Regions from separate parts of the Priestia sp. RMT2NF4 genome, predicted to be linked through region 1. Evidence: riboswitches for the same ligand, from Rfam matches in the RefSeq annotation. Region 1 holds a riboswitch; each other region holds the start of a gene.
What was found. Region 1 has a riboswitch for S-adenosylmethionine ahead of metK (methionine adenosyltransferase). Riboswitches for the same ligand answer to the same signal wherever they lie in the genome.
Positions count from the first base shown of each region.

Region 2: it holds a riboswitch for S-adenosylmethionine, as region 1 does, so the genes downstream of both, ACMX9J_RS20990 (methionine ABC transporter ATP-binding protein) here and metK (methionine adenosyltransferase) in region 1, are expected to answer to the same signal.
Region 3: it holds a riboswitch for S-adenosylmethionine, as region 1 does, so the genes downstream of both, ACMX9J_RS16985 (bifunctional homocysteine S-methyltransferase/methylenetetrahydrofolate reductase) here and metK (methionine adenosyltransferase) in region 1, are expected to answer to the same signal.

Region 1 covers NZ_JBLQZO010000004.1:35,476-41,026, forward strand. Annotated here, with positions in the region: gene ACMX9J_RS17765 (alpha/beta hydrolase family protein) at 161-943, shown strand; gene ACMX9J_RS17770 (DUF2584 domain-containing protein) at 998-1,240, shown strand; gene pckA (phosphoenolpyruvate carboxykinase (ATP)) at 1,275-2,864, opposite strand; SAM riboswitch class I at 3,239-3,356, shown strand; gene metK (methionine adenosyltransferase) at 3,489-4,691, shown strand; gene ACMX9J_RS17785 (glycosyltransferase family 4 protein) at 4,725-5,551, opposite strand, start outside.
Region 2 covers NZ_JBLQZO010000005.1:307,246-312,796, forward strand. Annotated here, with positions in the region: gene ACMX9J_RS20960 (acyl-CoA dehydrogenase family protein) at 1-541, shown strand, start outside; gene ACMX9J_RS20965 (arsenate reductase family protein) at 657-1,013, shown strand; gene gcvH (glycine cleavage system protein GcvH) at 1,149-1,532, shown strand; gene ACMX9J_RS20975 (YusG family protein) at 1,612-1,857, shown strand; gene ACMX9J_RS20980 (toprim domain-containing protein) at 2,039-2,389, shown strand; gene ACMX9J_RS20985 (thioredoxin family protein) at 2,404-2,703, shown strand; SAM riboswitch class I at 2,884-2,991, shown strand; gene ACMX9J_RS20990 (methionine ABC transporter ATP-binding protein) at 3,123-4,148, shown strand; gene ACMX9J_RS20995 (methionine ABC transporter permease) at 4,141-4,809, shown strand; gene ACMX9J_RS21000 (MetQ/NlpA family ABC transporter substrate-binding protein) at 4,827-5,551, shown strand, end outside.
Region 3 covers NZ_JBLQZO010000003.1:696,179-701,729, reverse strand. Annotated here, with positions in the region: gene ACMX9J_RS16990 (amino acid/polyamine transporter II) at 1-745, opposite strand, end outside; SAM riboswitch class I at 1,078-1,188, shown strand; gene ACMX9J_RS16985 (bifunctional homocysteine S-methyltransferase/methylenetetrahydrofolate reductase) at 1,296-3,134, shown strand; gene metH (methionine synthase) at 3,135-5,551, shown strand, end outside.

The DNA.
Region 1 (5,551 bases):
CTTAAAGTAATAAAATATTTTATGATAATGTATGTAAAGAAGTGGAAGAAGGTGAGTGCCTATATAACTATGTGGAAAATCAAAGAAGTAGTAGTCAACGACTGAAAGTAAACCTTAGCGGAAGAAAGTAGGCTAGTTATATAAAGAATGGAGGAAAAAAATGAAAGATGGAACAATTCTTTATAAACAGCGTTTCCCATCATCAAATCCTCGCGTGACGCTGTGGGTGATTACATATGCATGTCAAGGGCTTAAGATTAAAGGAATGCTTGCAGAGCCAAAAGAAAAAGGAATGTATGACGGCTTTTTATACTTAAGAGGAGGTATTAAGAACGTAGGAACGGTTCGCCCTGCTCGACTCATTCAATTTGCTTCACAAGGTTTTATTGTGATGGCTCCGTTCTATAGGGGAAATCAAGGAGGCGAAGGAAACGAAGATTTTGCAGGAGATGATCGTTACGATGCTTTTGCTGCTTACGATTTACTGAAACAGCTCCCTAACGTCCACCATGACCGCATTCATATTTTTGGGTTTTCACGAGGGGGAGTGATGGCTTTACTCACAGCCATTGAAAAAAAAGACAGCCGTTCTCTTGTGCTATGGGGAGGCGTCACGGATATGGTGCTGACATATGAAGAAAGAGAAGATTTAAGAAGAATGATGAAGCGGGTGATTGGAGGAACTCCTTCTAAATATCCTGAAAGATACGAATGGAGGACACCTTTGCATCGTGCTCATCTCGTCGAGCCGCCGGTCTTGCTTATTCATGGTTTAGAAGATAAAAACGTCTCAATTGATCATTCCTATCAGCTCGAATCTAAACTAAAGAAGTCCAATAAAAAAGTTACCAGCTGGTATTTTGAAAACTTTCCACATGCTTTTCCACCAAAAGAAAACCGAGAAACGGTAAAGAAGTTAACGAAGTGGATGAAAGCGCAATAAAAGATATGCTACGATAGAAAAAACAAGTAGAATAACAGTGAGGAGTGAGAGAAAATGGGGATGCCGCTAGAATTAAATACAATGATTGTGACAAAAGGCAACGAAAAGCGTGTAACAGATAACATTTTTCAAGTTGAGAAAAAAGGATATCGTTTGTATCCGTTGGATATTCCATTAAACATTCACAAAACGAAAAATGGAGAATGTATTGGAACTGCTGTTGTGCGTAAGGTAGAAATGGAGCAGGAAAAAACCATTGTCACATATGAACTGACAAAATTACATTCGACTAACTAAAAAAACGATCGTCTATAAGACGATCGGTTTTTTATTAGACTCTAGGTCCGCCTAATGTTGAAATGTCCGATGCTACATCATTAAAACGCTTGAAGTTCGCTTTGAATTTAGCGGCAAGTTCAGTTGCTTTTTGGTTATAAGCTGTTGCATCGTTCCATGCTTTAGAAGGCTGAAGCACTTCATCAGGAACTCCCGGAACATGAGTTGGAATCGATAAACCAAAAATAGCATCTGTTACTGTTTCGGTATTAGCTAGTTCTCCTTCAAGAGCTGCTTGAACCATAGCTCGAGTGTAACTTAACTTCATTCGTTCACCCACGCCGTATTCACCGCCGGTCCATCCAGTGTTTACAAGGTAGACATTTACGTTATGTTCATCGATTTTCTTTCCTAGCATTTCTGCATAAGTTGTTGGAGCAAGAGGTAAGAAAGGCTCACCAAAGCATGTAGAGAAAGTAGCCTGTGGCGATGTTACGCCGCGCTCTGTTCCAGCTAACTTACTAGTGTATCCGCTCAGAAAATGGTACATCGCTTGTTCTTTTGTAAGCTTGCTGATTGGAGGTAAGACGCCGAAGGCATCAGCAGTTAAAAAGACAATAGCTGTAGGGTGCCCAGCAACGCTTGGCAATACCGTATTATCAATAGAGTCAATTGAATAAGCGGCACGAGTATTCTCTGTTAAACTATTATCATTGTAATCTGCTACTTTCGTATTTTGATTCAACACTACATTTTCCAGTACTGCGCCGAAGCGAATTGCATTAAAAATTTGCGGTTCTTTTTCTTCGGAAAGCTGAATGCACTTCGCGTAGCAGCCTCCTTCAATATTAAATACACCAGAGCTTGACCAACCGTGCTCGTCATCTCCGATTAAACGACGGTTTGCATCAGCAGAAAGCGTTGTTTTACCCGTTCCAGATAAACCAAAGAATAATGCAACGTCACCTTCTTCTCCTACGTTAGCAGAACAGTGCATGGATAGAATATTGTTTTGAGGAAGCAAGAAGTTCATCACTGAAAAAATAGATTTTTTCATTTCACCAGCGTATTCAGTTCCTCCAATTAGCACAATGCGTCGCTCTAATGAAAGAATAATGAAGGTTTCAGAATTCGTCCCGTCTGTTTCAGGATCAGCTTTGAACGTTGGAGCTGCTACAATTGTAAACGGCTTCACATCATCATTTGTTTTTTGTTCAGCTGAAGGGCGAATGAATAACTGCTGAGCGAATAGGTTGTGCCATGCAAATTCATTAACTACTTGAATTGGTAACTGATACTTTTTATCAGCTCCAGCATATCCATTAAAAACAAAAAGTTCATCCTGTTTCTTTAAGTGGGTTAAGACTTTTTTGTATAGCGCATCGAATCGCTGAGCAGAAATTGGCTGATTGACGGGTCCCCATTCAACCGTTTTTGAAGATACAGCATCGCTTACAATAAATTTATCCAAAGGAGAGCGGCCTGTATATTTTCCGGTTTCGACTGACACAGCACCTGTAGAAGTCAGCGTTCCTTCGCGTCGAGCTAGAATTTTTTCAACAAGTTGTGGAACAGATAATTGGTGTTTTGTTGTTTTTAATTGAAGCAAACCATTTAATTCGATAGACATATCAACAGTACTCATGTGCACTACCTTCCTTTTTTAGCTATTATTTATTCATTAATGTTTGAAATTTATAATTAGTATAACACATTTATTTAATTATTCTATACTATTTAACTAAAAATGTTTGTGCATTATAAAAAAATGTACGTTATACCTATTTTAGACACATGTATATGTGCTAGAAGCGAAAAAAGTGAAGCTATTTCAAGTGAAAGCCTTTTTTTGGTCTGTCTTGTTAACCAAACTTCGTGATCATTCTTAATAAGGTATACTATTTTTAAATTTGAGTATGTTACATTAAAACAGATTCAAACATAAAGAGATGATTTCCATTTGAATGTTGTTGACAGTGAAGCGCTTTTTCATGTATTATATGTCCTTGAACGGATACTCTCTTATCCCGAGCTGGTGGAGGGACAGGCCCTGTGAAACCCAGCAACCATCGTCATTTTTTTGTGTAGACGATAAGGTGCTAACCTGATGCAAGGGCACAACCTTGATCGATAAGAGTGAAAGGCTTATGTAGAATTTGATACCTTTCCTCGATACAAGGAAAGGTTTTTTTATATTTTTTAACGTGTAATGAAAATAAGGGAATGAGTACCGTATCACAATGTATCGTATTTATAAGGAGGAAAACTGATGTCAACACAACGTCGTCTGTTCACGTCAGAATCTGTTACAGAGGGACATCCCGATAAAATTTGTGACCAAATTTCTGACTCAATTCTTGATGCTATCCTAGCAAAGGATCCAAATGCTCGTGTTGCTTGTGAAACAAGCGTAACAACTGGTTTAGTTTTAGTAAGCGGTGAAATTACAACTTCTACTTACGTGGATATTCCTAAAACAGTTCGTGAAACAATTAAAGGAATTGGCTATACTCGTGCAAAATACGGATTTGATGCTGAAACTTGTGCAGTATTAACATCTATCGACGAGCAGTCAGCTGATATCGCTGCTGGTGTAGACCAAGCGTTAGAAGCACGTGAAGGTCAAATGTCCGATGAAGAAATCGAAGCAATCGGAGCTGGAGACCAAGGGTTAATGTTTGGTTATGCATGTAACGAAACAAAAGAATTAATGCCTCTTCCAATTTCATTAGCTCATAAACTTGCTCGCCGTCTAACAGAAGTACGTAAAGAAGAAATTCTTCCTTACCTTCGCCCGGATGGTAAAACACAAGTAACAGTTGAATATGATGAAAACAACAAACCTGTTCGCATCGATACAATTGTTATTTCAACTCAGCATCACCCAGAAGTAACGTTAGAGCAAATTCAACGTAACTTAAAAGAATATGTAATTAATCCAGTTGTTCCAAATGAGTTAATTGATGAAAATACAAAGTATTTCATTAACCCAACAGGACGTTTCGTAATCGGCGGCCCTCAAGGAGATGCTGGTTTAACTGGTCGTAAAATTATCGTTGATACTTACGGCGGATATGCTCGTCACGGCGGCGGTGCATTCTCTGGTAAGGACGCAACAAAAGTAGACCGTTCAGCAGCTTATGCAGCTCGTTATGTTGCGAAAAACATTGTAGCAGCTGATCTTGCTGATAAATGTGAAGTACAACTAGCATATGCAATTGGTGTTGCACAGCCAGTATCTATTTCAATTGATACATTCGGTACAGGAAAAGTTTCTGAAGAAGTACTAGTAGATGTAGTACGCAAAAACTTTGACCTACGTCCAGCAGGCATCATTAAAATGCTTGATTTACGTCGCCCAATTTATAAGCAAACAGCAGCTTACGGTCACTTTGGTCGTACAGATGTGGAGCTTCCTTGGGAGTTCACAGACAAAGCTGAAGCATTAAAAACTCAAGCTTTAGCTAAATAATAAAAAAAATCTCCGTGAAAACGGAGATTTTTTTTATGCCCATTGAATACCTTCAGCAGATTTTTCTACGACATCTTCATATTCTGAAAGCAAATGCTGAAAAATGGCGTCCCATGATTGAGTAAGAGCATAGTGTCTCGCTGCATGGCCAAAGTGAAGCCGCTGGTGCAAATCATCAAGTAAACCTGTAATAGCCGAACTGAATTCTTCTAAGGAGTGAGGTTTGCAAAGGTAGCCGTTTCGCCCGTGCTGAACCATCTGTTTAACTCCTCCTGCATTTGCTGCCACCACGGGAGTTCCAGAAGCAAGAGACTCCAGTACGACATTTCCGAACGTTTCTGTTTCTGAAGGGAAAACAAACAAATCAGATGAAGAATAGATATGAGCAAGTTGCTTACCTTCAAGAAAGCCTGTAAATGTCATATGCTCAGATGCTTGCTGTTGCATTTGTTCTTTTAAAGGACCATCTCCCACAATAAGCCAGTGAACTTGGTGGCGGATATGATCAGGTAAAGATCGGGCAATTTTTAGTAAAAAATCAGCGTTCTTTTCTTTAGCTAACCTTCCTACATACGTTAAGATGTAGGGTTTTTTTATATTATATTTAATACGAATATCAAAGCGGTCATAGTGGGGATGGAACAATTTGTGATTTACCCCTCGCGACCAAATAGCTACGTTGTGAAACCCTTGTTTTTCTAGCTGCTGTTTGGTCACTTCGGAGGGAGCGAATAATTTTTGTACAGGTTTATAAAACCATTTCATATATTTTTGCAGTGGTACACGCATTTTTTCAAGTTCATAGTGAGATAAATAATCATCAAAATTGGTATGATAAGAGCCGACAAGAGGAATACCTA
Region 2 (5,551 bases), on a different contig from region 1:
ACCAGGCACATATTTACGCAAAGCGTTAAAAGGAGAGCTTCCACTGCTTCAAAAAGCACAAACGCTTCAAGAAGAATTGATGATGCTTATGCCGCAGGAAGTAGGAAATGAGCCGTTAGATCAAGAAAAAATGCTTGTGCAAAACGGGAAGAAAATTGCGCTCTTGCTTTTGGGATTAGCTGCACAAAAGTATGGCAAAGAATTAGAAAAAGAACAAGAAATTCTCGTTAATATTTCTGATATGATTAGTAACGTATATGCAATGGAATCTACTGTTTTACGTACTGAAAAAGCCATTTCCAAAACAGGAGTAGATCAAAACAGCTTAAAATTAAAATACACGCAAGTATTCTGCCAAGAAGCATTTAATCGAATCGAAGCAGATGCAAAAGAAACGTTAATTGGCGTTGAACAAGGTGATACGCTTAGAGTCATGCTTTCGTCTCTTCGCAAATTAACTCGCTATACACCAATCAATGTAATTAGCGTAAAGCGCGAGGTTGCAAAAACGCTTCTAGAAGTAGAGAAGTTCACAGTTTAAGGAAAAAGGAGCTCGTTTTGCGAGCTCCTTTTTGTTTAAGAAGCCTCTATCTAGGTAAATGATAAAGGATGTGTTAAAATACGAAAAAAGCTTAAAATAAAGGGTGGTTGACGAAATGTCATTATTTTTTTATTCATATCCAAAGTGCGGTACGTGCCGAAAAGCAAAGAAGTGGCTCGATGATAACGGAGTAGCATATGAAGAAATTCATATTGTAGAAAATCCGCCAACAAAAGAGCAGCTGCAAGCTTACTATCAGAACAGCGGCCTAGAATTAAAAAAATTCTTTAATACAAGCGGTAAAAAATATCGCGAGTTAGGTCTTAAAGATAAAGTAAGCAGTGCGAGTGAAGACGAACTTCTGTCTATTCTTGCGTCAGATGGCATGTTAATTAAGCGTCCGCTGCTAACAGATGGACAAAAAGTAACGCTTGGTTTCAAAGAAGAGCAGTTTGAGGACGTGTGGAAGTAAGTTTTCAAATAGAAAATTTTTACCTTTTACGTTACACTGTTAATAGGAAGTTATTTTAGGTTGTAGAAAGTGTTCTCCACGTTGAAGGCGCTTTTTATATAAACAAATTACGATACATATTTTGGAGGGATTAAGATGAGTACACCAAAAGATTTGCGTTATTCTGAAGAGCATGAATGGGTAAAAACAGAAGGAGACGTTGTCCGCGTAGGTATTACACATTTCGCTCAAGCTGAGCTTGGAGACATCGTATTCGTTGAACTGCCAGAAGTAGGAGCAACAGTAGAAGCTGACGAGCCGTTTGGTAGCGTTGAATCAGTAAAAACAGTTTCTGAGCTTTACGCACCAATTAGCGGTGAAGTTGTAGCAGTAAACGACAACTTAGGCGATAGTCCTGAACTTGTTAATGAATCTCCATACGAAGAAGCATGGATGATTACAATCAAACCATCTGATGCTTCTCAAGTAGACAAGCTGATGACAGCAGAGCAATACGAAGAAATGACAAACGAAGGATAATATTCCTCCATAAATTGTCTTTATGAAAAGTTTTTGACTGGACACTCTATTAGTAAACAAGCTAAAGGAGTGTCTTTTTATGTTTGAAAAACAAAAAATGGACGTTACAGATCGCGTTACAGCTAAATTTCATGACGGCGGTATGAAATTATACGTTGATAAGCAGCCAATTGGTGAAGTTAGCTACGGAACAAGCGGCAATGAATACCGCTTTGAAGAAGGATATTCGCAAGAAAATAATAAGTTCTATCAATACGCGGACGTACAAAAACAAGGTGAAACGCAAAAATATACAGACTGCGATGAAGAAGCAGGATGGTGCTAAACAGTGGCAACTGCCGCTGTTTTTCTTGTTTTATAGAGATAATATGGCCTAAACTGCCTTTTAAAAGAGTTCTTTCTTGCAAATTTCTTTTAAAAAACAGGTGAACTGTGATACATTAACGAATATTGTATAGCATAAAGAAATGATGTTACTATACAACTGACGATTATGGGTGATGAAAATGGGGCTAATTGAAATTGAAAAAGTAATTATTGTCGAAGGAAAGTCAGATAAAAAGCGTATTCAAGATATCATTCGAGAACCAATTGAAATTATTTGTACAAACGGTACGATTAGTTTATCAAAGCTGGATGAAATTATTGACTGTACGTTTAACAAAGAGGTATACATACTCGTTGACTCTGATGATTCAGGGAATAAGCTGAGAAAACAATTTAAACGAGAGCTTCCGGAAGCAGAGCATCTATATATTGATAAAATGTACCGAGAAGTTGCTGCCGCCCCTAGACATCACATAGCAACAGTATTGCTGAGTGCCAATATCGATGTTAATGCAGAATTTTTAACATAAAAGGAATGAGCAACATGCAAGAATGGAGCGAAAAACAGCTGGATGATCAGTTAAAAGAAGGAGAAAGAGCCTTTATCTTTTTCCATACGCCTTTTTGCGGGACATGTCAGCTGGCAAAAAAAATGTTAACCGTGGCAGAAGCGATGCTGCCGGATGTAACCATCGGAATGAGCAATTTAAATTATATGCCTTCAAAAGCAGAATTATTTTCTATTGAAAGCGTACCTTGTTTGATTGAAGTGGAAAATGGTGAAATGGTAAAAAAACTCTACGCGTTTCATTCCATCGAGCACGTACTCGAGGAGCTTCGATAATCAAACGTTTGTTTAAAATGAAGAAGTGGAAAGAGAGCGAACCGTTGGGGCTGTTGAAATCTTGGGATATTATCCCAAGAACAAAATCTGTTGACAGCCTATCTGACACATGCTAAAATCACACTCATGAATGTTCATAAATGAATGAATATTTCCCAAAAACAAAATAATTGTTGCGAACTCTTATCAAGAGAGGTGGAGGGACTGAGCCCTGTGAAACCCGGCAACCGTCAGACTAACTGAAATGGTGCCAATTCCTGCAAAGCTATGCGCTTTGAAAGATGAGAGAAAGGATTAAATATCGAGCCTTTCTGTCATGCGCAGAGAGGCTTTTTTAATGGGGAAAATTGTTTTACGGCTTTTTCATCCTATAGGGCAACCTAACATAATTAAGTTTTTATTAAAGAAGGTGAAGAAATATGATTACATTAACAGACGTTACAAAAATTTATCAGGCCAAAAGCGGTCAAGTAACAGCTGTTGATAATGTGAATCTAACCGTTAACCAAGGTGAAATTTACGGAATTATTGGTTATAGCGGAGCGGGGAAAAGTTCTTTGATTCGCTTGCTAAACGGATTAGAAACACCAACGACAGGAACGGTCGAAGTAGCAGGTAATGATATTGGAAAAATTAAAGGCGGAAAACTCAGAAAAGCTAGACAAGAAATTAGTATGGTATTTCAGCACTTTAATATCTTGTGGTCGCGTACGGTACGAGAAAATATTGCCTTTCCGTTAGAAATAGCAGGGATTTCAAAAGAAAAAAGAATGAAACGAGTAGACGAACTTATTAAGCTAGTCGGGCTTGAAGGGCGTGAAGATGCTTATCCATCACAGCTTAGCGGCGGACAAAAGCAGCGTGTTGGGATTGCTCGAGCGCTAGCGAACAATCCAAAAGTATTGCTTTGTGATGAAGCAACATCAGCGCTTGATCCTCAAACGACAGATTCTATTTTAGATCTGTTAGTAGATATTAATGAGAAGCTAGGGTTAACCATTGTATTGATTACTCATGAAATGCACGTCATTCGTAAAATTTGTCATCGAGTAGCCGTTATGGAAAATGGGGCAGTAGTAGAAGAAGGACAAGTGCTAGAAGTATTCAGAAAACCTAAGCAGCCGATTACAAAACGATTCGTTCAACAGATTTCTGAACCAGAGGAAACGTTTGAAACGATTGAACAAGTAAAAGAGCTGTATCCAAGCGGGCAAATTATTCAGCTGACGTTTGTTGGCGGAAAAGCAGAGCAACCGCTCATTACAACGATTTTAAAACAGTTTGATGTAACGATTAATATTTTGCAAGGAAAGATTTCTCATACACAAACAGGTTCATACGGGACGTTGTTCGTTCATTTAGACGGAGAATTAACAGAAGTTGAAAAAGTCATTGCATACATTCATGAGCAGCAGGTAGAAGTGGAGGTAATGACAAATGCTTGAGAAACTATTTCCAAACGTTATTTTAGATGATTTTATTCAAGCGACAAATGAAACACTATATATGACGGCTATTTCAGTTGTAGCCACATTTGTTCTAGGTATTTTATTGGGCTTGCTTTTATTTTTAACGTCCAAAGGACAGCTTTGGCAAAACAAACCTTTATATGCCATTGTGTCGGCGGTTGTAAATATCTTTCGTTCCATTCCATTCATTATTTTAATTGTTTTACTGATTCCATTTACCAAAGCATTGGTAGGAAGTATTTTAGGCGCTAATGCAGCGTTACCGGCTTTAATTGTTGGAGCAGCACCATTTTATGCGCGTCTTGTAGAAATTGGTCTGCGTGAAATTGATAAAGGTGTTATTGAAGCTGCTAAATCAATGGGAGCCACAACAAGCACTATTATCTTTAAAGTGCTGTTACCTGAATCGCTGCCAGCTTTGATTTCCGGTTTGACAGTAACAACCATTGCGTTAGTCGGCTATACGGCAATGGCGGGTGTGATTGGAGCTGGAGGTCTTGGAAACCTTGCATATTTAGAAGGATTCCAGCGCAGTCATAATGACGTAACGCTAGCCGCTACGATCTTAATTTTGATTATTGTATTTATTATCCAACTTATTGGAGATGCGATTACTGCAAAAATTGATAAAAGATAAAGGGAGGATTATTTATTATGAAAAAATGGCTTTCAGCTTTAGCATTAACATCTGCGCTAGTAGTAGGATTAGCGGCGTGTGGATCTAACAATGGATCAAAAGATGAAAAGAAAATTGTCGTGGGTGCATCTAATACGCCTCATGCTGAAATTTTAGAACAAGCAAAACCTATTTTGGAAAAACAAGGAATTGATTTAGAGATTAAAAAATTCCAAGATTACATCTTACCGAACACAGCTCTTGCAAACAATGAAATTGATGCAAACTACTTCCAGCACGTTCCTTATATGAATTCAGTGCTAAAAGATCATAAAGGTGAAAAAGGGTATGATTTCGTAAGTGCCGGTGCCATTCACATTGAACCAATTGGTATCTACTCTAAAAAATACAAAAGCTTAAAAGATCTTCCGAAAAACGGCACAGTTATTATGCGTGATGCAGTAGCAGAGCAAGGACGTATTTTATCGATTTTTGAAAAAGCTGGCGTGATCAAATTAAAACCAGGCGTAAAGAAAACAGACGCACAAATTAAAGATATTGTAGAAAACCCTAAGAATTTAAAATTTAAAGCCGATGTTGAAGGCGGATTGTTACCTCAAATGTACAAAAACAATGAAGGTGACGCTGTTGTTATCAATGCTAACTATGCTATCGATGCTGGTTTAGATCCAGTAAAAGATCCAATCGCAGTGGAAAGCAAAGAAAACAACCCATATGCAAACATCATTACGGTTCACAAAGG
Region 3 (5,551 bases), on a different contig from region 1:
TAGGAATATCAAGTTGAAATGAATAAGGCAAATTGGAAAGGGCAAGATGAGTAGAAACAAGCATAAACGTAAGTACACATCCTCCTATTACGGCCCCTTTTTTGATCACGCTCTTATCTTTCACGGAGCTTCCTAATGGAACTAAAACGGCCTGAGCCAAAGCTAGATTTAGGGAAATATATAAAAAGGGACTAACCGCCCACTTCCACTGTGTGACGAGCGTTAAGTCTGGCTTCGTTTGAATCAGTGAGAAATAGCTGACATTTGGCACAAAGATGATAAAAGCAAATGAAAGCATCATCGGCACAACAAGAGAATTAACCATTAAAATACCGTTAATTCCTCTTGCGATAAATATATAAGTTAAAACAATTGTACAAATCATCCCAACAGGAGGCCACAGCCCGAACTGTTCTTTTCCTATTGCCCCCGTACTCGCTAGCATGACTGAAGTTACTCCAAATAAAATGACGATCATTACACCGTTTACCGCTTTTCCAAGTACATCACCAAATAAATATGTATTAAGCTGCTGATAAGAAGAAGCCCCAATTGCGTGCGAAAGCAGCATCATTTTCGAACCTAGCCAAATAAAAAACAAGCCGCTGACCAAAATTCCAACCATTCCAAGTTCCCCGTACTGTGTAAAAAATTGAACAATTTCCTTGCCTGTTGCAAAACCGGCTCCTACAACGGTGCCTACATACGTAGCAGCAACCTGCAGCGTGAGTTTCCACCTTTTCATGCCCATCACCCTTCTACCCTTCATAGTTCACTATATGTAGAAACGGTTAAAAAAAGACGAGCCTTTTATATGTAAATCCTCGCCTCACCCGGTGCTGTTCATTTTTCGTTTTTTTATTTCCTTCTTGTTTTTTTCATGAAAACCCTTTATCCCTTAACATAACGGCAGTTTTCAAACAAAATATACGGATATTTTCCCTTTAGCTTTTAAATTTTCCTCAATATTTGCTGGAAATTCACAATTTACTGTTGTATAATTTCTAAAAATCAGATAAATTATTAAATAAGTATTCTTTCTATTTAAAAAAATATGTTTCAATTATATACAATTGATTCTTATCATGAGAGGTGGAGGGACTGGCCCTTTGAAACCTCAGCAACCAGTCGTTAGAGACATGGTGCTAAATCCAGCAAGCAATTAATTTATTGCTTGGAAGATAAGAAGGCGAAAAAAGTCTTCTTCTTAAGAAGACTTTTTCTATTTTATCGGCATATTGCATAAAACGAATCACTCGTGAAATAGAAGCGGAACAATTTAAGGAGGTTTTGACATGGGGTTACTTGAAGATTTAAAGTCTAAAATTTTAATTGGGGATGGTGCCACTGGTACCCTCCTTTACTCACACGGTATTGACAGCTGTTTTGAAGAACTAAACATCACCAAACCAGAAGAGGTTTCTCGTATTCACAGAGCCTATGTAGAAGCTGGTGCAAACGTTATTCAAACAAATACGTACGCTGCTAATTATCAAAAACTTGCCCGTTATGGATTAGAAGATTCAGTCAAAGACATCAATGTTGCTGGTGTAAAATTAGCGAAACAAGCTGCAAACGATCAGGCTTACGTGGTTGGTACACTCGGCGGAATTCGTTCTTTCCAAAAAAATGCTATTAGCTTAGAAGAGGTTAAGCGAAGCATTCGTGAACAAATGTTTTGGCTTTTAAATGAAGGCGTGGATGGCCTTTTATTTGAAACATACTATGATTTCGAAGAATTAAAGACCGTTCTTACACTAGCAAGAAAAGAAACGGATAAGCCTATTATTACCCACGTTTCCCTGCATGATATTGGCGTACTGCAAGATGGGCGTCCTTTAGCAGATGCATTAAAAGAATTAGAAGACTTGGGAGCAGATGTTGTCGGGCTAAACTGCCGTTTAGGTCCTTATCATATGATTCAGTCTCTTGAAGAAGTACCGCTTCCTGATCGTGCTTTCTTATCTGCTTACCCTAATGCCAGCCTTCCGGCGTATGTGGAAGGCAAGCTGGAATATGAAACGAATGAAGACTACTTTGTAGAAAGCGCGCGTTTATTCCGCGAACAAGGGGTTCGCTTAATTGGAGGATGCTGCGGTACAACACCAGCTCACGTACGCGCCATGTCGTCTGCCTTAAAAGACCTGCCTCCGATTACAAGCAAAGTCGTTAAAATGAGACCAGCCGTTACGGTTCAAGAGCGTGAGCAGCAGGATAAACCTCATATGCACGAAATTGTGAAGAAGCGCCGCTCCGTTATCGTCGAGCTGGATCCGCCTAAACAGCTTGGTCCGACGAAATTTTTAGAAGGCGCAAAAGCACTTGATAAAGTCGGCGTAGATGCTATTACATTAGCTGATAATTCTCTTGCCTCACCTCGCATCAGCAACTTGGCAATGGCAACACTGATGCAACAAGAAACAAAAGCACGACCGCTTATTCATATTACCTGTCGCGACCGAAATTTAATTGGACTTCAATCTCATTTAATGGGACTTCATACGCTAGGAATGAATCAAGTGCTTGCAATTACCGGTGATCCGTCAAAAGTTGGCGATTTCCCTGGCGCCACTTCGGTCTATGATTTATCTTCATTTGACTTGATTAGTTTAATCGCTCAGTTTAATGAAGGACTATCTTATTCCGGCAAACCGCTTGGTCAAAAAACCAATTTTTCCATTGCAGCTGCCTTTAACCCAAACGTGCGTCACTTAGACCGAGCCGTTCAGCGCTTGGAAAAGAAAATCGACTGCGGGGCTCACTATTTCATTACTCAGCCTCTCTATTCAACTAAGCAAATTGAAGAGGTATATGAAGCAACCAAACATTTAACAACACCGGTATACATCGGGATCATGCCGTTAACAAGCGCAAGAAATGCTCGATTTATTCACCATGAAGTACCTGGAATTAAATTATCAGAAGATATTCTAGAACGTATGGACGCAACGGGAAATGACCGGATTCGCGGTGAAGTCGAAGGCCTTGCGATTGCAAAAAACTTAATTGATACAGCATATGAGCTATTTGACGGTATTTACTTAATTACGCCGTTTATGCGCTATGAAATGACCGAAATTCTAACACGCTATATTCATGACAAGCAACTCGTTACATCAGAAAGGAAGATATAAATGAGCTCACTTATCGAACAACAACTAAAGAAGCGAATACTCGTCATCGATGGAGCAATGGGAACGATGATTCAAGATGCTGATTTAACCGCTGAAGATTTTGGCGGCGAAGAATATGAAGGCTGCAACGAATATTTGACCCGAACAGCGCCTCATGTGATTCAGCGCATTCATGAAGAGTACTTTGCAGCGGGTGCTGACATCATTGAAACCAATACGTTTGGCTCAACATCTACCGTACTTGATGAATACGATTTAGGCCACTTGGCGTATGAATTGAATATCGAAGCTGTGAAGCTTGCTTGTGCAGCCCGTGATAAATATTCAACTCCCGAATGGCCTAGGTTCGTAGCTGGAGCTATCGGCCCTACCACTAAAACTCTCTCTGTTACGGGAGGTATTACATTCCCTGAGTTAGTAGAATCGTACGAAGAGCAAGCTCGGGGTTTGTTAGACGGCGGCGTCGACTTACTTCTAGTCGAAACCTGTCAAGACATGCTGAACGTAAAAGCTGCGTTTTTAGGCATTACAGCGGCGTTTGAAAAACTGAAAATAGAAGTTCCAATTATGATTTCAGGAACGATTGAGCCAATGGGAACAACTCTCGCTGGTCAAGATATCGAATCTTTTTACTTATCACTGGAACACATGAAGCCTCTTTCAGTCGGACTTAACTGCGCGACAGGTCCTGAATTTATGACGGATCATATTCGCTCTCTTTCAGACCTAGCCACTTCAGCTGTTAGCTGTTATCCAAACGCTGGACTTCCGGATGAAGAAGGCAATTATCATGAGTCCCCTGAGCTGCTGGCTCAAAAAATTAAAGGATTTGCTGATAAAGGCTGGCTGAACTTTGTAGGCGGATGCTGTGGTACAACGCCTGCTCATATTAAAGCACTTGCTGAAGCGGTAAAAGAGGTTGCTCCTCGTTCGCTTGATCGCTCCGAGCATAATCATGCTGTAACCGGTATTGAACCGCTTGTATATGACGATTCTATGCGCCCTCTTTTTGTGGGAGAACGTACGAATGTAATCGGTTCTCGCAAGTTCAAGCGTCTGATTGCGGAAGGGAAAATTGAAGAAGCATCTGAAATTGCGCGTGCTCAAGTTAAAAATGGTGCTCACGTTATTGATATTTGCTTAGCAGATCCAGACCGTGAAGAAATGGAAGACATGGAGGAATTTATTCAAGAAGTTGTAAAAAAAGTGAAGGTTCCTCTTGTAATCGATTCAACTGACGAGAAAGTTATTGAAAAAGCTTTAACGTACTCGCAAGGTAAGGTCATTATCAACTCCATTAACTTAGAAGATGGTGAAGAGCGTTTTGATGCAATCTTGCCGCTAGTAAAAAAATTCGGTGCAGCTCTGGTTGTCGGTACAATCGATGAAACAGGCATGGCCGTTACTGCAGAAAGAAAAGTAGAGATTGCTAAACGCTCACATGATTTGCTTGTTGAGAAACATGGCTTTAATCCAAAAGATATTATTTTTGACCCTCTTGTGTTTCCTGTAGGGACTGGTGATGAACAATATATTGGTTCTGCTGAAGAAACAGTTAAGGGAATTAAAATGATTAAAGAAGCCCTGCCTGATTGCCTGACCATTCTTGGCGTAAGTAACGTGTCATTCGGTCTTCCTCCAGTCGGACGTGAAGTACTAAATGCGGTTTACCTTTATCACTGTACGCAGGCTGGACTCGATTATGCCATTGTTAATACAGAAAAATTAGAGCGCTATGCTTCTATTCCAGAAGCTGAAATTGAGCTTGCTAATGCGTTATTATTTAACACAACTGATGAAACGCTAAGCACGTTTACGGACTTTTATCGTGATAAAAAGAAAGAAGCAAAAGTAGAAATTTCTACGTTAACACTTGAAGAACGATTGGCAATGTATATTGTCGAAGGTACAAAAGAAGGATTGCTTCCTGATTTAGAACAGGCTTTAGCTCAATATGATGATCCGTTAGATATTATTAACGGACCGCTTATGAAGGGGATGGCGGAAGTCGGACGTTTGTTTAATGACAACCAGCTGATTGTAGCAGAAGTGCTTCAAAGTGCGGAAGTTATGAAAGCATCCGTTGCCTTTTTAGAACCTCATATGGAAGCAACTGAAAATGATTCTGGAAAAGGAAAAGTGATTCTTGCAACGGTTAAAGGCGACGTGCACGATATCGGTAAAAACTTAGTAGACATCATTTTAAGCAACAATGGTTTTAAAGTCATTGATTTAGGAATTAAAGTAACGCCGCAGCAGCTGATTGAAGCAGTAAAAGACGAAAAGCCAGACATCATTGGCCTGTCAGGTCTTTTAGTAAAATCAGCTCAGCAAATGGTTTTAACTGCACAAGATTTAACGCAATCAAGCATTGATGTTCCAATTATGGTAGGAGGCGCTGCCCTTTCCCGTAAATT